Regions from separate parts of the Exiguobacterium sp. RIT452 genome, predicted to be linked through region 2. Evidence: riboswitches for the same ligand, from Rfam matches in the RefSeq annotation. Region 2 holds a riboswitch; each other region holds the start of a gene.

Region 1 (3,279 bases), on a different contig from region 2:
TGAGTGGCCGCTTCTAGAAATTCCTTTCCGGAGGCTTCTTTTTCCCGCAATTGAACGATCGTCGCCCCGCCCTTGATCGCCGCTTCCACTGCTTCGACCAGCCGGGGTCTGGATTGAAGACGTGGATCCGTCACGGCATACACTAAATAATCAGGCTTCATTAAAGTGCACCTCCCGGAGTGTCTCCTCTGTCATCAAGCTGACGGCATTAAACAAACCGGTCCGAAAATCACCGATTCCTTTTTTCTCATCCGCCTGCTCCCCGGCTTTCCCCATCAAATAGGTTCCTAAAGCAGCAGCTTCAAAACATGCATAACCAGTCCCTAACAGCGTCGCAATCAAAGAAGCTGTCATACATCCCGTCCCCGTCACTTGACCGAGCCGTTTCGTTCCAACATCAAGATGAAGCTCGTGCTGTCCGTCCGTCACGAAGTCAACCGGTCCTGTGACCACAATGACTTGATTGGATTCGGCCGCAAACACCCGGACTGCATGAAGATCAAGCGATTCTCCTTCGGCGACGTCGACTCCCTTTGTTGTCGTCGCCTGCCCAAGTAGCGTTTTGATTTCTGAAGCATTTCCTTTAATCACCGTAAATTGAATCTGTTGCAGCAATTCCTTCATAAAATCCGTTCGTAAAGTAGTCGCACCTGCTCCGACCGGATCCAAAATGATCGGTTTCCCTAAACGATTGGCGGTTTTACCTGCCAACAGTTGCGCCTTTCGCATCGCAGGATTCAGCGTTCCTGTATTGATCACGACGGCATCGGCAAGTGCCACCATCTCTTCAACTTCTAACAAATCGTCCGCCATGACAGGAGATCCGCCGAGTGCAAGTGTCATATTGGCACAATCATTGATGGTTACGGTATTCGTCAAATGATGGATCAATGGTTTTTTTTCCTCAATGGTTCGTAACATGATTTTCCCTCCAGAATTCATAAAAGTGATGCGTCGGTCCAATCCCGTGACCAAGCGCAAAACCATGACGAATCGCTTCCGTCACATACCGCTTGGCATGGGCTACACTGTCGGTAAGCGAGTCCCCTAACGCAAGGCGTGCTGCAATCGCAGCTGACAACGTACAGCCTGTCCCATGTGTATGCAGACGATCCAGACGCTCCTGCTCAAAGAAATGATGTTGACCTTGAGTGTATAAAAGATCCGTGGCTTGTTGCCCTTCCAAATGTCCGCCTTTCAGCAAGACGGCATCCACCCGTTGTTTAGACAGCTCGATTGTGGCCTGCCGCATCTCCTCGATCGATTGAACCGGATAACCGATCATCCGCTCGATTTCCGGAATATTGGGCGTCACGAGTGTCGCGAGCGGTAACAGTTCCTCCATCAATGCCTGCTTCGCATCCGTCTGCAGTAAATCGTGCCCGCCTTTCGCGACCATAACCGGATCTAAAATGATCGGAACGCGACAGTGCTTGAGTTGTTGCGCGATGACGTGGATGGTTTCTTGATTCGAGACCATCCCGATTTTGACGGCATCCACACGAATATCTGAAAAAATCGAGGTGAGTTGTGCCTCGACGAGCGCCGGCGACACATCTTCAACCGCCTGGACCCCCAACGTATTTTGGGCAGTGATTGCTGTAATGACACTCATACCGTAGACACCAAGGGCGGAGAATGTTTTTAAATCTGCCTGGATTCCCGCTCCACCACCAGAATCAGATCCTGCAATCGTCAGTACATGTTTCATATCGTTTCCTCACTTTCGTGTGAGCAAATCTAAGGAGAGAAAACGGACGACAAAACAAAAAGCGCCGTCCGCTGTAAAAAAGCAGACGACGCCATGAACGACCGGTTATACCGGACGATACTTTCATGTCTTCGATCTCAACTTTCCTACGCTGGTATTATCCAGTTCAGGTGACAGGGTCGAAAACAGAATGGTTTTCCTCTCAGCCGGACTCCTCCAGCTCCCCTAGTTGCTCGTAATAATATTCTTTTTCACTGTAGCACAGCCATAAAAAAAAAACGAGCCGAAGCCCGTTTTTAGAAATATCCGAGAGGATTGACCGTATTCGCCGGTCCTGTCGCACTATACTGGTATCCACCAACATGTAACTCAAAGTGAAGGTGTGGACCCGTTGAATTTCCTGTGCTTCCAAGTGTTCCAAGTGATTGTCCTTGTGATACGGTTTGACCCGCCCCAACAGATAACGAATTCATATGCGCATAAACCGTCGTATACACTTGTCCATCCAGGAAGTGTGAAATCATGACATGATTTCCGTATGGTCCGCCACTTCCGGCTGTAATGACTGTTCCTGCTGCTGCTGCGCGAATCGGCGACCCGACAGGACCACGGATGTCGACTCCATTATGGAATGTATACCCATTTACACCACTTGCTGGTCCGAATCCTTGTGAGACACCACCGGCTGCCGGTCGAATAAACTTCGCCGATCCAGCAGGCACACTGACGACAGGTGCAGGACTGTCTGCTTTTCCAGTCGACTTACGTGTCGTGTCAGCCGCTGTTTTTGAGGCTTGTTCAGCTGCTGCTTGTTCAGCCGCCGCTTTTTCTGCTGCCGCCTTTTCTGCTGCTGCTTTCGCTGCGGCTTTTGCTGCCGCAATGGCACGTTCCTGTGCTTCCAGTGTTGCCTGTAATTCTTTTGCATCGAGTAGCTCTGTCGTAAATTTCACTTTCCCTTTACGCAGCTTTTTCAACGTTGCACTTCGCTCTTTCATCTGCTGTTTCAACTGTTTCTTTTGAACAAGTAAAGCTTCTTTTTCTTGAACACGTTCTGCTTTTTTCGTAACAAGTTCAGCTTTTGCTTCAGCTAATTTTTCTTGTGTTTCCAAATACGACACGATCATCTTATCATCTTGTTCAGCGATCTTTTTTCCTGCCATGACACGACTGAACAGATCCCCTAAGTTTTTTGATCCAAAAATGACTTCTTCCCATTTAATTGAATTCCCATCATTTTCTTGAAGAACCCGTAACCGATCTCCGAGCAATTCCTCTTGCTTGGCTAACATTTCTTCATAACGAATAATCTCTTGTTCAAGATCTTCAATTTGCACATTCAACTGACGAATTTGCTTATTTTTTTCCGAAATCCGGAAGATGTTTTCATTAATCGCAGCATCAATTTTGTTAATTTCTTGTTGTTCGCTGGATATTTTAGCTTCCTGTTTTTTGATGGCTTTTTCCAACTTACGCTGTTCTGCTGCATTTTGCGATTTTTTCTCTTTAATCGTCGCAGCATTCGCTGAAATCGGTACACTTGTAAACAATAATGTTCCGAATAATACCGT
Region 2 (3,279 bases):
CCTCGTGTCGTCTGCAACAAAATGCCTCCAGCGTAACTTCCGGTTTTCGGTTCATGACACAATCGGCGAGGACTTGTGCCGTCACCGGAGCGAGCAAGATGCCGTGCCGGTGATGTCCCGTCGCGACCAACAAACCGTCAATTCCTTTGACCCGTCCAAGATACGGTAAGCCGTCACGGGTCTGCGGCCGGACACCGGACCAGATGTCAACCAGTGCCGCATCACGGATCGGCGGATACACGTCAATTGCTGCCGCCAACAGGTCCGAGATGCTGCCCGCGTTGACCGTCGTCGATTCCTCACCAACGTGTTCCGTTGCGCCGATGATAATCCGTCCGTCTGCTTTCGGGACAAGGTACACCGTCTCATGAAACAAAGTCTGCTCCAGTCGACCGGTTGTGAGACGGACAGATAGGCACTCACCTTTGACCGGAAGCGTATCAATCGGAATCCCGATCGTTTGCAACAACGGTTCCGATCCTCGTCCGCCGGCGATGACGACCTGCCGACCAACCTGTTGTCCCCGGCTTGTCTCCACCCCGGTTATCGTCCCGCTGTCCCGCAAAAGACGCAAGACACTTACCTGTTCTTCAATCACGCCACCCCGCTGTTCAATCGCTTGCCGTAACGCACGGACAAGCAACGGAGGATCGACTTGACCGACCCGTTCAAATTGGACGGTTTGCTTTGCCTGGCGCAGCTGAAACGGCAGTTCGAGATAACCGCTCGTCAACCCGGTCTCGTCGAACAATTGACGGACAAGCTGCGGATACAGGACACGGCTGACTGCCGCTAACGCATGTAACGGTTCCGACAGTTCTTCGTCCGTCGCGAGCATCCCCGCTGCCGCCCGTGTCGCGCCTTGTCCGACTGCCGACTGATCGAGCACGCGAACACTTTGCCCCCGATTTAATAACTCATAGGCGAGCGTCAAACCAATGATACCGGCACCGACGATTAATACATCCGGTTGTTTCATCGTCCAATCACCGCCCGGAACCGTCCGGCTGCTTCCGCCGGATGGATTTGTCCCAAAATCCCGGACAGGACGGCAACTCCGCTACACCCGGTCGTTAAGACATCAGACAGATTTTCCGGTTTGATTCCGCCGATGGCGATGACCGGGATCGATGTCCAGTCGACGACTTGCTGTAACGCATCGAGCCCCCTTGGCGCCACGCCGGGTTTCGAATCCGTCTCAAAAATATGACCGTACATCACGTAATCGGCGCCGGCTTGTTCCGCCACCATCGCTTCGGTCAACGAGTGAACCGATTGACCGATGGAGATCGTCGGAAACTGTGCCCGGACACGCTCGACCGACAGACTGCGGCGTGTCAACTGGACGGTCGTGCCGGTGACGAGTGCAGCATCGAGCCGGTCATGGACAACCAACTGGTCTGCGCGGACTCCTTGGTCGAGCAACGTATCAATGCAGGAAACCAATTCCCGGACTGACCAGGTTGGCTCCCGTAAGTGGATGCGATCGACGGACAGTGCGAGCTGCGGAAGGGTCTGTTCCAGCACTTCCTTACTGTCGCGTCCGGTTGTAATCAGGTGTAAATGTGACATCGTTCCCCCTCCTTTCCACACGAAAAAGGACCACCCCATGAACTGATGGAGTGGTCCTACGAAAAGGGCGACGCTTGGCGTTCCCTCGATAGATGATCGGATACCACTTCCCTCCGCTAGTACGAACTAGATCAGGTTCAAAGGGTCCGGATACTTCCGTCTCAGTCTGCTGCGAGACTCCCCTAGTGTAGATATTTATTTGTGTGGTACGTCTGTAGTTTACCACGGGTAGTCCGATTAGTTCCACCCTTGATTAGTGTCGCATGTCCGATTCGACCGCTTTGACCTGCTCGATCAAGCGTTGGTATTCGTCGACACGTTTCGTTTGCGACAAGTCATACGTTTGTTTTAAGCGTAAGACCCGCATGACTTTCTGGTTGAGATCGGCTGTCGACAGTTTCCCTTGTTTGATCCGCGCCATGATTTCCTTGTGAACGGACGCGTACGCGCCGGGTGAGGAAAACATCGCCATATCCGCACCGTTTTCAAGTGCAAGACCTGCCGCTTGAGCTAATCCGTACCGTTCTGTGATGGCTCCCATGACGAGATCATCCGTGATGATGACACCATCAAATTTCAGTTCACTCCGTAACACACCGGTCATGACTTCTTTCGATAACGAGGACGGTCGATTTTTGTCGAGAGCCGGGAACAGGATATGCGCGACCATGACCATTTCAGCCCCGTCTTGAATCGCCCGTTTAAACGGGACCAGCTCCGTCTGCTCAAGTTCCGCTTTCGTCGCATCGACCCGCGGCAGACCGACATGCGAGTCGACGGTCGTATCTCCGTGTCCCGGAAAATGTTTGACGACCGGCACGATATCTTCTTCCTTCATTCCCTGCATCAATGGCACACCGAGTCGTGCCACTTGTTGCGGGTCCGCACTGAGCGCCCGGTCGCCGATGATCGGATTCGCCGGATTATTGTTGACGTCAAGGACCGGTGCAAAATCCATGTTGAATCCGTAAAAACGGGAAATGGAGCCAAGCGTCTGCCCGACGTCTTCCATTAATTCCGGATCATTTTTTTGACCATATGCCAGGCTCGGCGACAGTTTGAGTTGTGCGTCCGGAACCCGGCTGACCCGTCCACCTTCTTCGTCAAAACCGACGAATGCCCGTTGATCCGACGTTTGCGCTTCATTGATGTCAGCCGTCAATGCCTTCAGTTGGCCGGATGACGTGATATTACCGCCGAGTAACAACACTCCACCCAGCGCATGTTGCTGCAACAGCCGGCGATCCGCTTCCGTCAATGCTGTTCCGGCCACACCGATGTAGAGCAGTTGATCGACTTTTTCCGCCGTCGACATCTGAGAGACCGTCTGCTTAAGTTCATTTTCCACTTGTTCCCGGGCAGACGGTTGCTCCGGTTTTTGTGGTTTCGGCTGTTTTGTTTCTTCGGCTTGCTTCGGTGCCGGTTCGTCCGGTTTCACCGTCTCGTCGGCACAACCGGACAACAGGACAGTTGCGAAGACAACAGGGAAAAACAGCTTCAAATCGGTTCCTCGTTTCGGACGCCGTTGATTGAATAGTAGACTTCAATTTCTGCGTTCAACGATTGGGAGACGGAGCAGTATTTGTCTTTTGACAATGAAATCGCCCGACGGACCTTATCTTCCGGTAAATCGCCTTCAAGCCGGTAATGGATCGAAATCGTCGTGAAGCGGCGCGGATGGTCGTCTGCCCGTTCCCCTTCGATGTC
Region 3 (3,279 bases), on a different contig from region 2:
AAGCCATTCGCAACACTGTCTGGCGGACATTCATCTTTTTTGTCCTCTCGATCACGATTGTCGGTGCCTTGATTCCCTATGAAACAGCTAGCGGAATCAGCAGTCCGTTCATCATGGTATTTGACGCCATCGGAATTCCTTATGCGGCTGACTTGATGAACATCGTTGTCTTGACTGCCCTGTTATCCGTTGGAAACTCAGGCTTGTATGCGGCGACACGGATGTTATGGTCGATGTCGCAGGAAGGTATGATTTCAAAAAAACTCGCAATCATCAATTCGCGCGGGGTACCGATGCGCGCGTTGTGCTTTACGATGTTATTCGCCATGTTATCACTCCTGACCGCCTTTTTTGCAGAAGATACCGTCTTCATCTGGTTGTTGTCACTCGCCGGACTCGGGGCGCAGGTCGGATGGATTTCGATTTCTGCTTCACAGATTGCCTTCCGTCGCCAATTCATCAAAGACGGACACTCTGTCAATGAGTTGAAGTTCAAGACACCATTTTTCCCGGTCTTACCGATTCTCTCATTTTCTTTGAACCTGCTTGTTCTGATCAGCCTTGCCTTCCAAGCGGATCAACGGATCGCCTTATATATCGGTGTTCCCTTCTTCCTTTTGACATGGGCGTCGTATCATTGGTTCGTTAAAGGAAACCATCTCGCTGCCCAAACGGAACGTCAGGCAGCCAGTTCGACCTTAGAACCATAATCCAAAAGAACGTGATCGGCTGCAGGAGTGATTTCCTGACCGTCACGTTCTTTTTTCAGTCATTTTTTATTATCAGAGAGACTTCGTAATACAATCACTTCACCCGTGTGGACCGTGACATCGGCAAGCTGATGATCCGTCCATTCATTGCTGACGGTTAAGGAGCCGCCGACGGGCACGTCATGATCGGTCAGCGGATACTTGACACCCCGAAGCGTTAAACGGGTCGGAACAAGTGGGATGAAGGACAGGTAATGATACTGGTCTGCCTTGATTTGATCGTGTCCCTCCTGTAAGAAACGCACCTCTTCCCGCTTCGTCACAAGACGGGCTGCCGGAAACTGTTTCAATAAATAGACGTTTTGCAGGGTCATATCCAGTCGACCACCTGTCGCCCCGAAAATCAACACGTCCGTCACTTCATACTGTTCGTTGACATGACGCAAAGCGAGCTCTAAATCGGTTTCATCTTTTTCAGCCGGATGAATCACCGCCCCTTCCGGCGTATATCCAAGCGAATCAAAGTCGCCGATTGCCAAGTCAAACGCAAGACCTTGTTGTACTAGCGTAGCGACACCGCCGTCGACAGCGATGACCACCGTGTTCTCGTCGATGAACGGCGTTAAGGACGGGATGTCCTCGACCGGTCCTGCTGCAACAATCACAGCCCGCATCAGACACCTCGCGCCGAATAACGGAGGAGTCGTGGCGCCGTCGTAAACAAGAGTCCTGCGACGATACCGCACAACAGATACGACGGAACCATATACGTCGCATTGTAAATCAAGGAGTACGGGACGACCGGACCTTCTGCGTATTCAGCAAAGAAGACGATTCCACTGATGACATGGCAGACATACCGTAATCCGGCACCAAGGAACGTCGCCATCAGGACGATGGCCATCAAACGTCCGTTTTTCCCAGCCGCTGCCGCCTTTTTGACTTGACGGGCAAATAAACCACTCAGTCCAACAACACCAAATGCAATCGTATAATCGAGTAACGGTTGGACGACCGTCAAGATTTGCGGCGCGAACATCAGCTGAATCGTTCCGACGAGAGCTCCTGTCACGACACCACCCACGACGCCGTGACGGAACGCCATCACAAAAATCGGTAGCATCGCTAAGCTGATAGCTCCTCCTTGAGGCATCTTAAAGGGAATCAATAAATCAAACACCACTCCGATACTTGCAAAAATTGCAATTTCCATTAACATTTGTAGCCGTTTCATACTTGTTTCCTCCTAAAAATAAAATCGCAGGACGGCAAAAAGGCAGTACGACGAACGCCGTACTGCCTGCGTGCGCCACATCCCTACGTCCGTCTGAACGGAACAGGTTCGAAGGGTTAAAGTCCAATCACTTCTCTCAGCCGCTTGACGCGACACCCCTTGCGGTCATCATTAAGTTTTGTTTGCCTTTTTATTATACGTGAGCCGCATTCCGAATACTAGTGATTGCTTCCGTATAATCAGGTGCATTGTAAATCGCGGATCCGGCAACAAGGACGTTCGCCCCGTTTTCGATGCACAGCTTCGCTGTCTCCGCATTCACACCCCCATCAATTTCAATTTCAAACGTCAGTCCACGCTCTGCCTTTAGGTCTGCAAGTTGCTTCAGTTTCGTCATGACACCAGGCAGGAAGGCTTGACCGCCGAATCCAGGATTAACCGTCATCAACAAGACCATATCGACCTCTTCTAAGACATGTTCAATCGTCGTAAGCGGTGTATGCGGGTTCAGAACAACCCCCGCCTTCGCACCCGCTGCTTTGATTTGCTGGAGGACACGATGCACATGGTTCGTCGCCTCAACATGGAAGGTCACGATGTCAGCACCTGCTGCAACAAAAGCCTCCACAAAGTTTTCCGGACGATCAATCATTAAATGAACGTCGAGAACCATATCTGTTTTTTGGCGTAAACTGTTTAAGACCGGTAAACCAAAGGAAATGTTCGGGACAAACTGACCATCCATGACATCAAAATGAATGTAATCGGCGCCTGCCGCCTCGACAGCTTTGACGTCCCGCTCCAAGTTTGCAAAATCTGCTGATAAGATTGATGGTGCAATTTTAATCATCTCAATACCTCCGGGCTCGATTCTTGATTTCCTCTACAAACATACCATAATTCGTATACCGTGAGGGCATGATTTCGTGTGCTTCAATTGCTTCTTTGACGGCACATCCCGGTTCATTCAAATGCAGACATCCCCGGTATTTACAGTCATCCTGCAAGGCGACGAATTCTGGAAAACACCAACGCAATTCTTCGAGTTCCATTTCATGCGGGAAATCGAGGTTTGAAAAACCAGGTGTATCGGCGATTAACCCTTCACCGAGCGGAATCAAGGTGACATGTCGTGTCGTGTGTCGACCGCGTCCGAGTGATTTCGAAATATGACTCGTTTCCAGGGCCAGCGAAGGTTCAAGCGCGTTGAGCAACGAACTTTTTCCGACACCGGATTGTCCGGCCAGTACGCTCGTCTTATCTTTCAGCAAGGGACGGACGAGCTCCACTCCGACAAGCGTCTCACTCGAAGTCTCAATGACAGGGTAGCCGATT

The links. A riboswitch is a leader RNA that binds a small molecule or an ion and turns the genes downstream of it on or off. The one in region 2 is predicted to bind thiamine pyrophosphate.
Region 1: another riboswitch for thiamine pyrophosphate. It lies ahead of thiD (bifunctional hydroxymethylpyrimidine kinase/phosphomethylpyrimidine kinase); the one in region 2 lies ahead of D3D03_RS02690 (thiamine phosphate synthase).
Region 3: another riboswitch for thiamine pyrophosphate. It lies ahead of thiT (energy-coupled thiamine transporter ThiT); the one in region 2 lies ahead of D3D03_RS02690 (thiamine phosphate synthase).

Annotation. Positions count from the first base shown of each region.
Region 1 covers NZ_QXJB01000005.1:102,004-105,282, reverse strand. The annotation lists gene thiE (thiamine phosphate synthase) at 1-161, opposite strand, end outside; gene thiM (hydroxyethylthiazole kinase) at 151-921, opposite strand; gene thiD (bifunctional hydroxymethylpyrimidine kinase/phosphomethylpyrimidine kinase) at 905-1,711, opposite strand; TPP riboswitch at 1,838-1,948, opposite strand; gene D3D03_RS12060 (murein hydrolase activator EnvC family protein) at 2,008-3,279, opposite strand, start outside.
Region 2 covers NZ_QXJB01000001.1:530,917-534,195, reverse strand. The annotation lists gene D3D03_RS02695 (NAD(P)/FAD-dependent oxidoreductase) at 1-979, opposite strand, end outside; gene D3D03_RS02690 (thiamine phosphate synthase) at 976-1,572, opposite strand; TPP riboswitch at 1,664-1,766, opposite strand; gene nagZ (beta-N-acetylhexosaminidase) at 1,826-3,073, opposite strand; gene D3D03_RS02680 (OsmC family protein) at 3,070-3,279, opposite strand, start outside.
Region 3 covers NZ_QXJB01000002.1:231,227-234,505, forward strand. The annotation lists gene D3D03_RS06695 (amino acid permease) at 1-710, shown strand, start outside; gene D3D03_RS06700 (thiamine diphosphokinase) at 770-1,384, opposite strand; gene thiT (energy-coupled thiamine transporter ThiT) at 1,384-1,944, opposite strand; TPP riboswitch at 2,008-2,114, opposite strand; gene rpe (ribulose-phosphate 3-epimerase) at 2,138-2,794, opposite strand; gene rsgA (ribosome small subunit-dependent GTPase A) at 2,796-3,279, opposite strand, start outside.